3 regions of the Rhizobium sp. Root149 genome follow, and region 3 is predicted to be linked to each of the others. Evidence: predicted binding sites of a transcription regulator. Region 3 holds the regulator's gene; each other region holds the start of a gene.
What was found. Region 3 encodes LexA, which represses DNA repair genes until DNA is damaged. Its sites were predicted from a motif close to TGTTCNNNNTGTGTTCNG; they were not measured.
Positions count from the first base shown of each region.

Region 1: a site for LexA is predicted at 1,275-1,292, ahead of ASD54_RS03040 (PA0069 family radical SAM protein). Genes of this name have one in related genera too.
Region 2: a site for LexA is predicted at 1,780-1,797, ahead of uvrA (excinuclease ABC subunit UvrA). Genes of this name have one in related genera too.

Region 1 is NZ_LMGD01000001.1:633,226-636,474, forward strand. It holds gene ASD54_RS03025 (4-(cytidine 5'-diphospho)-2-C-methyl-D-erythritol kinase) at 1-135, shown strand, start outside; gene moaB (molybdenum cofactor biosynthesis protein B) at 132-683, shown strand; gene ASD54_RS03035 (hypothetical protein) at 704-1,219, opposite strand; gene ASD54_RS03040 (PA0069 family radical SAM protein) at 1,350-2,507, shown strand; gene ASD54_RS03045 (ribonuclease HII) at 2,839-3,249, shown strand, end outside.
Region 2 is NZ_LMGD01000012.1:773,668-776,916, reverse strand. It holds gene uvrA (excinuclease ABC subunit UvrA) at 1-1,646, opposite strand, end outside; gene ASD54_RS10590 (single-stranded DNA-binding protein) at 1,908-2,453, shown strand; gene ASD54_RS10585 (MarC family protein) at 2,539-3,168, opposite strand.
Region 3 is NZ_LMGD01000012.1:616,368-619,616, reverse strand. It holds gene ASD54_RS09835 (hypothetical protein) at 1-9, opposite strand, end outside; gene ASD54_RS09830 (VOC family protein) at 38-958, opposite strand; gene lexA (transcriptional repressor LexA) at 1,045-1,770, shown strand; gene ASD54_RS09820 (ComEC/Rec2 family competence protein) at 1,764-3,249, opposite strand, start outside.

The DNA.
Region 1 (3,249 bases), on a different contig from region 3:
TCTGGATCGGGCGCCACGTGTTTCGGCCTCTACCGCGACGAAATGGCTTTGGAACGTGCAGCTTTGACGCTCGAGCAGGCCAAGCCGCAGTGGTATGTGAGGGCGGGCCGAACTTTGGAAGGAAATGCATCATGAGCCGTATCGATGAGAGCCGTCCCTTCATTCCGGTCGGCATTGCCGTGCTGACCGTTTCCGACACCCGGCGGCTCGACAATGACAAATCCGGCGACACGCTGGTGCAGCGCATTCTGGAAGCGGGGCACGAACTCGTTGCCAGGGCAATCGTTGCCGATGACAAGGAGCAGATCTACGAGCAGGTTCGGAACTGGACGCTGGCCGAGGAAATCGACGTCGTGATCACCACCGGCGGCACAGGCTTTACCGGTCGGGATGTCACGCCTGAAGCCTTGGAACCGCTGTTCGAAAAGCGCATGGACGGCTTTTCCGAAGTGTTTCACCGCATATCCTACGACAAGATCGGAACATCGACGATCCAGTCGCGCGCCACCGGTGGCGTTGCCAATGCGACCTTCGTTTTCGTGTTGCCCGGCTCGCCCGGCGCCTGCAAGGATGCCTGGGACGGGATCCTGAAATGGCAGCTGGACTATCGCCATATGCCCTGCAACTTCGTGGAAATCATGCCACGGCTTGACGAGCACCTGAAACGCGGCGGCAAAGCCTGATTAGGCTAGGCTAAATTATATTAGCTACGCGCTGCAGCCCAGGCTGGGATCAGTTCTGAGATGAGCGTATGTGGCCGGTGCCCCTCCACGAGATCGGCAAGCCGCGTAGCGCGCACACCCTTGGATGACGCCACGCTTTTCTGAATAAGAAGACCCTGCGCGAGCGGCGGATCCTTGCTGAACAACCGCTGAATCAGTGGCCTCCGGTAATTTCTTGATGCGGTGAAGCGTGCGGGATGCCGTGTGAGCGAAATATGCTCGGCGACTTCATCGATCCAGCCAATCTGAGGGCGCGCTCCCGGCTCCAGCAGCATGAGCCACTCGCCACGCACCTCCTGCAGCACGTGCTTCAAATCCCACTGCGTATAGAACTTGCACCCCGCGGCATCCGCAACACGCGCAGACGCATCGGTAGAACCACGATCGAGCACTGCGACGTCACTGACCAGACCTTCCACAGCACCGGCAACCAGAACAGACAAAGTCTGCGCCAGCTCGGATTCCTGATCATGGCATTCCATCAATACAGTCAGCATTCATGACCTTTATCGCATTGGCCTGAAAATTGCCATCAACAAAGGCGGTAGATTTTGTTCTTGCAATGTTCTCATTTTGACGATACGAATTTGAGAACGCCAGCGTTGAACATCTGGCTGGGAGTTATCCATGAACGAGCTGTCTCAACTGCGGCAGGACGCTTTCGCGCCTGCTCATACGGCTGATATTGCCGACGCTCTGGTCCAGTCGTCTGGACTTCGCGTCGAGACGGACCGTCGGCGCGGAAGGGGTGCCGGCTTGAACCCGAGCGGCCGGTTCGAAGACCAGCGGCGCGAGCAGTTCGATGATGGTTGGCAGTCGTTGGAAGAACTCGAACCTTTCAAGACCGAAGTCCAGATCGAGAAGCCGAAGACAGCGATCACACGCAACGACTCACCCGATATTCCGTTCGATCGATCGGTCAATCCGTATCGCGGCTGCGAACATGGCTGCATCTATTGTTTTGCCAGGCCAACCCATAGCTATATGGGGCTTTCGGCAGGGCTGGATTTCGAGGCCAGGCTTTTTGCAAAGCCCGATGCCCCTCGTCTGCTTGAACGAGAGCTGAGCAAGCCCGGATACAAGGTGAAGCCCATCGCGATCGGGACGAACACGGACCCCTATCAACCGATCGAGCGCGAATGGCGCATCATGCGGCAATTGCTGGAAGTGTTGGAAAAAGCCAACCATCCGGTCATGATCGTCACAAAGTCGGCGCTGGTGACGCGGGACATCGACATTCTTGCCAAGATGGCCGCCAAGGGCTTGGCCAAGGTGGCAATCTCCGTCACGACGCTCGACCGCAAGCTGGCGCGCCTGATGGAGCCGCGCGCTTCGACGCCGTCAAGGCGGCTTGAAGCCGTACGACAGTTGACGGATGCAGGAATACCAACCGGCGTTCTGGCCTCGCCTCTCATTCCGGCGCTGAACGACCATGAGTTGGAGCGAATTCTCGATGCGGCACAGGCGGCTGGTGCCGTGTCTGCAAGCTACATTCTGCTGCGTCTACCGCTGGAAGTCAGCCCGCTCTTTCGAGACTGGCTTTTGAGACATTATCCGGATCGATACCGGCATGTGATGTCGCTGATAAAATCGATGCGTGGCGGCAAGGACTACGATGCGGAATTTGGCAAGCGCATGAAAGGAGAAGGTCCCTATGCCTGGCAGATCTCGCGGCGTTTCGAAATGGCGACGAAGCGCCTTGGTCTTGCTCGTAGAGGTGTAGCGCTGCGCGACGATCTGTTTGTTCGCCCCGATGGCGCGGGAGTTCAACTGTCGCTTTTGTGACGCTGCGGCACGGAGGCTGGATCCCGGTGTATTCTGCGCCAAGATCCGGGCCAAGATCCGGGCACTGCTGACTTGAAAGCCTGTTCTCCCTGGGTGGCTGCGATGCGCTTCGGCCCTGTGCCGTTCCTGCGATGGGCGATCGTCGGCGATCCCTGCACCTTACTCATGTTTTGCCATTTCGCTGGGCGCCCCCCAGCGAGATGGAAATGGACCGGCGCCGCCCCTGCTGGTCTTGCCCCGTTGGCCTGATCCCCTTGGGCCTGAAGCAGTGCCGCCTCATTTGCTTCGACGGGGCTTGCGGGAAATCGGGTGGGCGTGCGAGTGATGCCGCATGTCACGACGCACGCCCCCCGATTCTCCTCTCGATCTTTTCTCCCTCGAACCGATCGTTCCAGATTTTTCGCTGGAGTTGATGGCGCGGAAAGCAGGTCATTGGCCGGTAGCAGGCACCGACGAAGCTGGACGTGGCCCCCTTGCTGGACCTGTTGTCGCCGCAGCGGTCATCCTCGATCCAGACCACATCCCCGCAGGACTGAACGATTCCAAGCAGTTGACGCTGAAACAACGTGAGGCGCTGTTCGTGGAGATCTGTGCCACGGCGCATATTTCAATCGCCTCTTCCGGCCCCCGCCATATCGATGAGAAGAACATCCTTCGCGCCAGCCTTGATGCCATGCGCCGTGCCGTGGACGCCCTGCCCGTCAGGGCAGACTATGTCCTGGTCGATGGCCGCGATGTACCG
Region 2 (3,249 bases), 160 kb from region 3:
AATCGGGCGTTGTCGCGCTGATGCAATCCGATCGAGGGCTCGTCAAGCACGTAGAGAACACCCGTCAGGCCGGAACCGATCTGCGATGCGAGGCGGATACGCTGGCTTTCACCGCCGGAAAGCGTGCCGGAATTTCGCGAAAGGCTGAGATAGTCCAGCCCCACATCGTTGAGAAAGCGCAGCCGGTCGCGAATTTCCTTCAAGATACGAACAGCAATCTCGTTCTGTTTGGCATTGAGACGCGCGGGAAGATCCTCGAACCAGTCACGCGCTTTACGGATCGACATATCGGTCACCTGTCCGATATGCAGCTTGTCGATCTTGACCGCCAGGGCCTCCGGCTTCAGACGGAAACCGCCACAGGCCGGGCAGGGAGCCGCAGACATGTAGCGCTCGATTTCCTCGCGCGCCCAGGCGCTGTCTGTTTCTTTCCAGCGGCGTTCGAGGTTGGGAACGATGCCTTCGAAGGTCTTGGTCGTCTTGTAGGATCGCGCTCCATCCGCATATTGGAACTCGATCTTCTCCTCGGTCCCATGGAGGATTGCCTTCTGCGCCTTGTCCGACAGCTTCGACCACCGATCGGAGAGCTTGAACCCGAAAACCTTGCCCAGTCCCTCAAGGGTCTGATTGTAATAGGGCGACGACGATTTCGCCCAGGGCGCAATCGCGCCATCCTTCAGCGTCCGATCAGGCTCTGGAATGATCAGGTGCTCATCCACCTTCTGCTGGGCACCGAGGCCATCACAGGTCGGGCATGCGCCGAACGGATTGTTGAAGGAGAAAAGGCGAGGTTCGATTTCCGGAATTGTAAAACCGGAGACCGGGCAGGCGAACTTCTCCGAAAACAGAACACGCTCATGCGTTTCATTGAGCGATTTGTTCGCAGATCCCCCGGCTGAGGTCTCTTCCGGTGGCAAGGGCTTGTCTGCGAATTCAGCAATGGCAAGACCGTCCGCCAGCTTCAGGCAGGTCTCCAGACTGTCGGCCAGACGAGCGCCAATATCATTGCGCACCACGACACGATCCACCACAACATCGATGTCGTGCTTGTACTTCTTGTCGAGCGCCGGCACCTCGGCAATCTCATAGAACTGGCCGTCCACCTTGACGCGCTGGAAGCCCTTTTTCATCAGGTCCGCCAGCTCCTTTTTATACTCGCCCTTGCGTCCGCGCACCATGGGAGCAAGAATATAGAGGCGCGTCCCATCCCCAAGGGCGAGCACACGGTCTACCATCTGGCTTACCGTCTGACTTTCGATCGGCAGTCCGGTTGCCGGAGAGTAGGGCACGCCCACGCGCGCAAAAAGCAGGCGCATGTAGTCGTAGATCTCGGTCACCGTGCCGACGGTCGAGCGCGGGTTTTTTGACGTCGTCTTCTGTTCAATCGAAATTGCGGGAGACAGCCCGTCGATCTGGTCGACGTCCGGCTTCTGCATCATTTCCAGGAACTGGCGCGCATAGGCCGAGAGGCTCTCGACATAGCGGCGCTGACCTTCTGCATAGATGGTATCGAAAGCGAGCGAGGATTTGCCCGAACCCGAAAGGCCGGTCATCACGATCAGGCTGTTGCGCGGCAGATCGAGATCTACACCCTTGAGGTTATGCTCGCGGGCACCGCGAATGGAAATCGTCTTGAGTTCGCTCATCGTCTCTTGGCTCTGTGGGAGGTCTGGCCTCTTATCTAGTGATCTCATCGCCACTGTCGAGGCACTTTGGCATAAGTTCATATCTCGTACGCTGGCTACGTGTGATCCCGTTGACAGGATCATAACCAAATACTAGAACAAATAAAGAACAAATTTGGTTGTGGATTAAATGTATCAACATCGCGCCGATTGGGCGGATGCTTTAAGGTATTGCGCAAGCGAAATAGGAGATGCCGTTCGACCGGCAGACAAGGTGTTAAGATGGCAGGTAGCGTCAACAAGGTCATTCTGATTGGGAATGTTGGTGCCGATCCAGAAATTCGTCGCACGCAGGACGGTCGCCCGATCGCCAATCTGCGAATCGCAACCTCGGAAAGCTGGCGTGACCGCAATAGCGGCGAGCGTCGGGAAAAGACCGAGTGGCACACCGTCGTCGTCTTCAATGAGGGCCTCTGCAAGGTCGTCGAACAGTATGTGAAGAAGGGCGCCAAGCTCTACATCGAAGGCGCGCTTCAGACCCGCAAATGGCAGGACCAGAACGGCAACGACCGCTATTCGACGGAAGTCGTTCTGCAGGGCTTCAACTCCACGCTGACCATGCTTGATGGTCGCGGTGAGGGCGGTGGTGCCGGCGGCGGCTATGGTGGCGGCCGAGGATCCTCCGGTGGTGGTGATTTTGGCGGCGGCTATGGTGACGATTACGATCGTGCGCCATCCACTTCAAGCTCAGGCTCCGGACGCGGCGGTCAGTCCTCCGGTGGCGGCGGTGGCTTCGCCCGTGATCTGGATGATGACATCCCGTTCTGAGAACAATAATCGAAAGGCGGCCGAGGTTCTCGGTCGCCTTGATTGTTTGGCCCGTCTGACCAGCTTCACCTGATCTGGTCGTGCCTCAGGTATTGAAGGCCGATTTGATGCCATCGACCACGAACTGTACGGACAGCGCAGCGAGCAATACGCCCAGCAATCGGGTCAGGAGTGCTCGACCTGTGACGCCGAGATAGCGGTCAAGTTTTTCAGCAACGATCAGCGCCAGCAGCACAAGCAGCATGACAAAGGCAAGCATGCCAATCAGCAGCGCACGGTCCAGAGGCGCTGCAAAGGAACCTGCCAGAAGCACGGTTGCAGAAATTGCGCCGGGCCCGGCAATGAGCGGTAGGGCCAGCGGGAAAACGGCGATGTGCTGAACATGATCGATGGAAATGGCGGCCTTGGACGTCTCTTCCTTCCGCTCATTGCGCTTCTGGAAAATCATTTCGAAGGAAATCCAGAACAGCAGCAGGCCGCCGGCAATACGGAAGGCGCCCATGGAAATGCCGAGTATCGAAAGGATGCCTGCACCGAAAATGGCGAACGTCGCCAGGATCCCGAAGGCAATGATGGTGCCGCGAATAGCAACCTGACGCCGCTGTATCGCATCAAGTCCCGCAGTCAGTCCGAGGAAGATCGGCGCAAGACCGGGCGGGTCGAGTGTAACCAGCAGGGTTGTGAAGGCACTCATGATATTATCGGCAGATGCCATCGTTCCCCCGTCCGCTACTCTTTATGCTCTACGCCCCGTTTAGGCGAAATGTACGCGTCGCGGAAGCGGTCTACCAGCAGA
Region 3 (3,249 bases):
AGGGTTCATCTCGCAACGACCTTGTCAATCGTAAACATCAGGCTTGGACAAATTCCACAATGCATCCCTGTCCTTGCGCCGGCGCGATGATAAGGCGCTCGCCGCTGCTCTCATGCGGAATTGATGCTTCTTGTAGCGCGGCGCGGGTTTCTGCAATGTTCCTGACGCGGAACCGAATGCCGATCCCGCGGAGACCTGTGGGATACCTTGGAGTGTGGTCTAATTCGGGGGCAATTTCCATCGCGACCTCGACGTCACAATTGCCCAGCGGGAACACATGCTTGTGATCCTTTGCCTGCGCGTGAACGCCAAGCATCGTTGCCAGATTTTCAATTCCCTTGGGCGCCTCTGCGGCGAGGAAGAGAGCGCCAAGTCCGAGCGCACCATTTCTATGCTCTACGGACGGCCCCGCAGTTGGTAATGCCGCATTCACTCGTTGGCACGTGAAAGCGAAGAAGCTCGAGGAATCGAGATCGGCAAAGGCCAGTCGAAAGCTGGCAACCGAAGCGCTACCGTTCTCATCAACGACCGTACGCGAAAAGTCCAGGCGATTCCCGGCGCTGATCCCGGATTGCCGGAAGCGTTCATCATCCGTCACCGCATCCGTCGAACGCAAAACAAAAGCAGAAAAACCTTCACGAGCTCCGGCTTGCCGAAACGTACGATCTTTTTCGACGAAGCAGTTTCCTGCAGTAATGCTCTGGCCTGCGAGAGCCTCATCTTGAACGGCAAGTGGCTCAAGATAGGTTCCGTCGCTGAAAAAGACACAGGCATTGGACGTGCCGAAAGGATGGAACGCGTCCGGCGCCACGGTAAAGCCAAGCTCCTGCCAACGCTTGCGCGCGCCAACCAGCGATTCGACCGGCAAGACCAGATGATCGATGTTCGGAGTAGTCAAAAAAGAAGCTCCTGTCGGTAACACGGCCTGCAACCCACCATTATCCATGTGTTTCTGCAAGCTATATTTGCCGTGAACCTCTTGCGGAACACATATGGAACAGATAGTGTCTGTTCTGGATTTGTTTCCCAACAGGATGACGACGCATGTTGACACGTAAACAGCAGGAACTGCTTCTTTTCATTCATGCACGGATGAAGGAGTCGGGCGTGCCGCCGTCATTTGACGAGATGAAAGATGCTCTGGATCTCGCCTCCAAGTCGGGAATTCACCGCTTGATCACTGCTCTTGAAGAAAGAGGCTTTATCCGTCGGCTGCCCAACCGCGCCCGGGCGCTGGAGGTTATCAAGCTGCCCGAGCCCTTCGGTGCAACGCCTGCGACACCCAAACGCGGCTTTTCGCCAAGCGTCATCGAGGGATCGCTTGGCAAAGTGCAGCCGCCTTCACCTGCTCCGGTGCAGTCAAAACCCGCAGAAGAGGATAGCCAGTCCGCATCGGTTCCTGTCATGGGGCGCATCGCCGCTGGCGTGCCGATCTCTGCGATTCAGAACAATACCCATGCCATCAGCGTTCCATTGGAAATGCTTGGGCCGGGAGAACACTACGCGCTCGAGGTCAAGGGTGATTCGATGATCGAGGCAGGGATCCTGGACGGCGACACCGTAATCATTCGAAACGGCACGACAGCCAGCCCCGGCGATATCGTCGTAGCACTTGTGGACGACGAGGAAGCGACGTTGAAGCGTTTTCGCCGCAAAGGCGCATCGATCGCGCTCGAAGCTGCGAACCCCGCTTACGAAACGCGCATCTTCCCGCCAGACCGTGTCAAGGTACAGGGCAAGCTGGTGGGCCTCATTCGGCGCTATCACTGAACCCGAAGTCGACGGATAGTCTCGTCGTCCAACGGCTGGAATGTGTTGGTTCGCCAGTCGTAGAGACGGTGCAACTGCCAAGGTCTTTCGTTGCCCTGAAGCGCAGACTCCAGCATCCAGGAACCTGGATGAGGCTGACCGTTAAACCAAATTTCAATGGAGCCTGTCTGCTTCAGTTTTGAACCCGTCAGGAGCAACGCACCAGAGCGGCATTGTGTAAAGGGCGAGCCGGATACGACGACGATGTCAGACTTATCGCACGCATATCCTGTGAGGCGTGTGTCACTCACGATCGTAACTCTGGCACCTGATGGACTGCGTCCGATGCAAATCAGATTTTTGACGCAAGAGAAGCGCGGCATTTGAAGCGGCGGCAAACGGTCTATTGCCAATGCTATGTCGATGAGCGCGATCTCTTTGCTCGTCAATACATGACGCGGTGTCTTCCCTGAAACCGTTCCTGTTACTGGCCCGTTTGATTCTGGTGCCGCCTCGCGCTTACCCAGATCTACCCTCGTCACGACCGGCATCACGAGTTCCTCAAGGCCCAGCGCGTTCTTCCATTGTTTGAATACGAACTCGGATGGTCTTTCCGTCGTGACGGATGCCGACGTCCCACTTAAGAGCGCCGCCATTCTTCCATCCTCTGCAATTATGAGATCGGGTCTGGACGGCTCCATCAGTCCGTTGACACACACTGAAGCCACAAGAATGACGAGGCCAAACCATCGCAGTCGTGTCCGCAAGAGCGAGAAGATGATGAGACCGGCGGTGGCAACAGGCAAAAGCCAGCTTGCGGCACGCCCCGTTTCTATATTTCCGCCCCAAGAGGCCACCTCCAGGGCCACCGCGATTACCAGCTTCAAGCCAAGAGACATGATCATGAAGAACGGTTGATCGAGCCCGAAGGGCATCAGAAGCATGCCGATGAGTCCCGAAGGCATGACAATGAGGGAGATGATGGGCATGGTCGCAAGATTGGCAGCGAGGCCATAGGCAGTCAGCTGATTGAAATGCGCAATGGAAAAGACCGCAGTTGCCAATCCTCCGATCAGGGATGTCATCAACGTCCCGCCCAGAACCCGAGAGACGCCGGACAAAAGGCTACGAAATGAAATGCCGGAAACGAGCGCCTGATCGGACTCATGAGCGCGATCAGCCCAGATGCGATAGCAGGCAAGCAGAGCAGCAGTCGCAGCAAACGACATCTGGAAACTGGCGCCCATGACACTGGATGGGTGAAGAACGATGATCACCAACGCCGCCAGGGCGATGTTGTGCATACTCAACGAAGGGCGGTTGAAGAGGATGGCAATCAGAAGAATCGCCATCATGATGTATGCTCGTTCAGCTGATACGCCGAAACCGGAGATGCAATAATAGGCCGTCACCATCAGAAGCGCACCGAATGCGCTGACTTTTTTGACAGGTAAACGCGCTGAAACGCCCGGCAGCATAACGAGCACGGTTCGTAGGCCG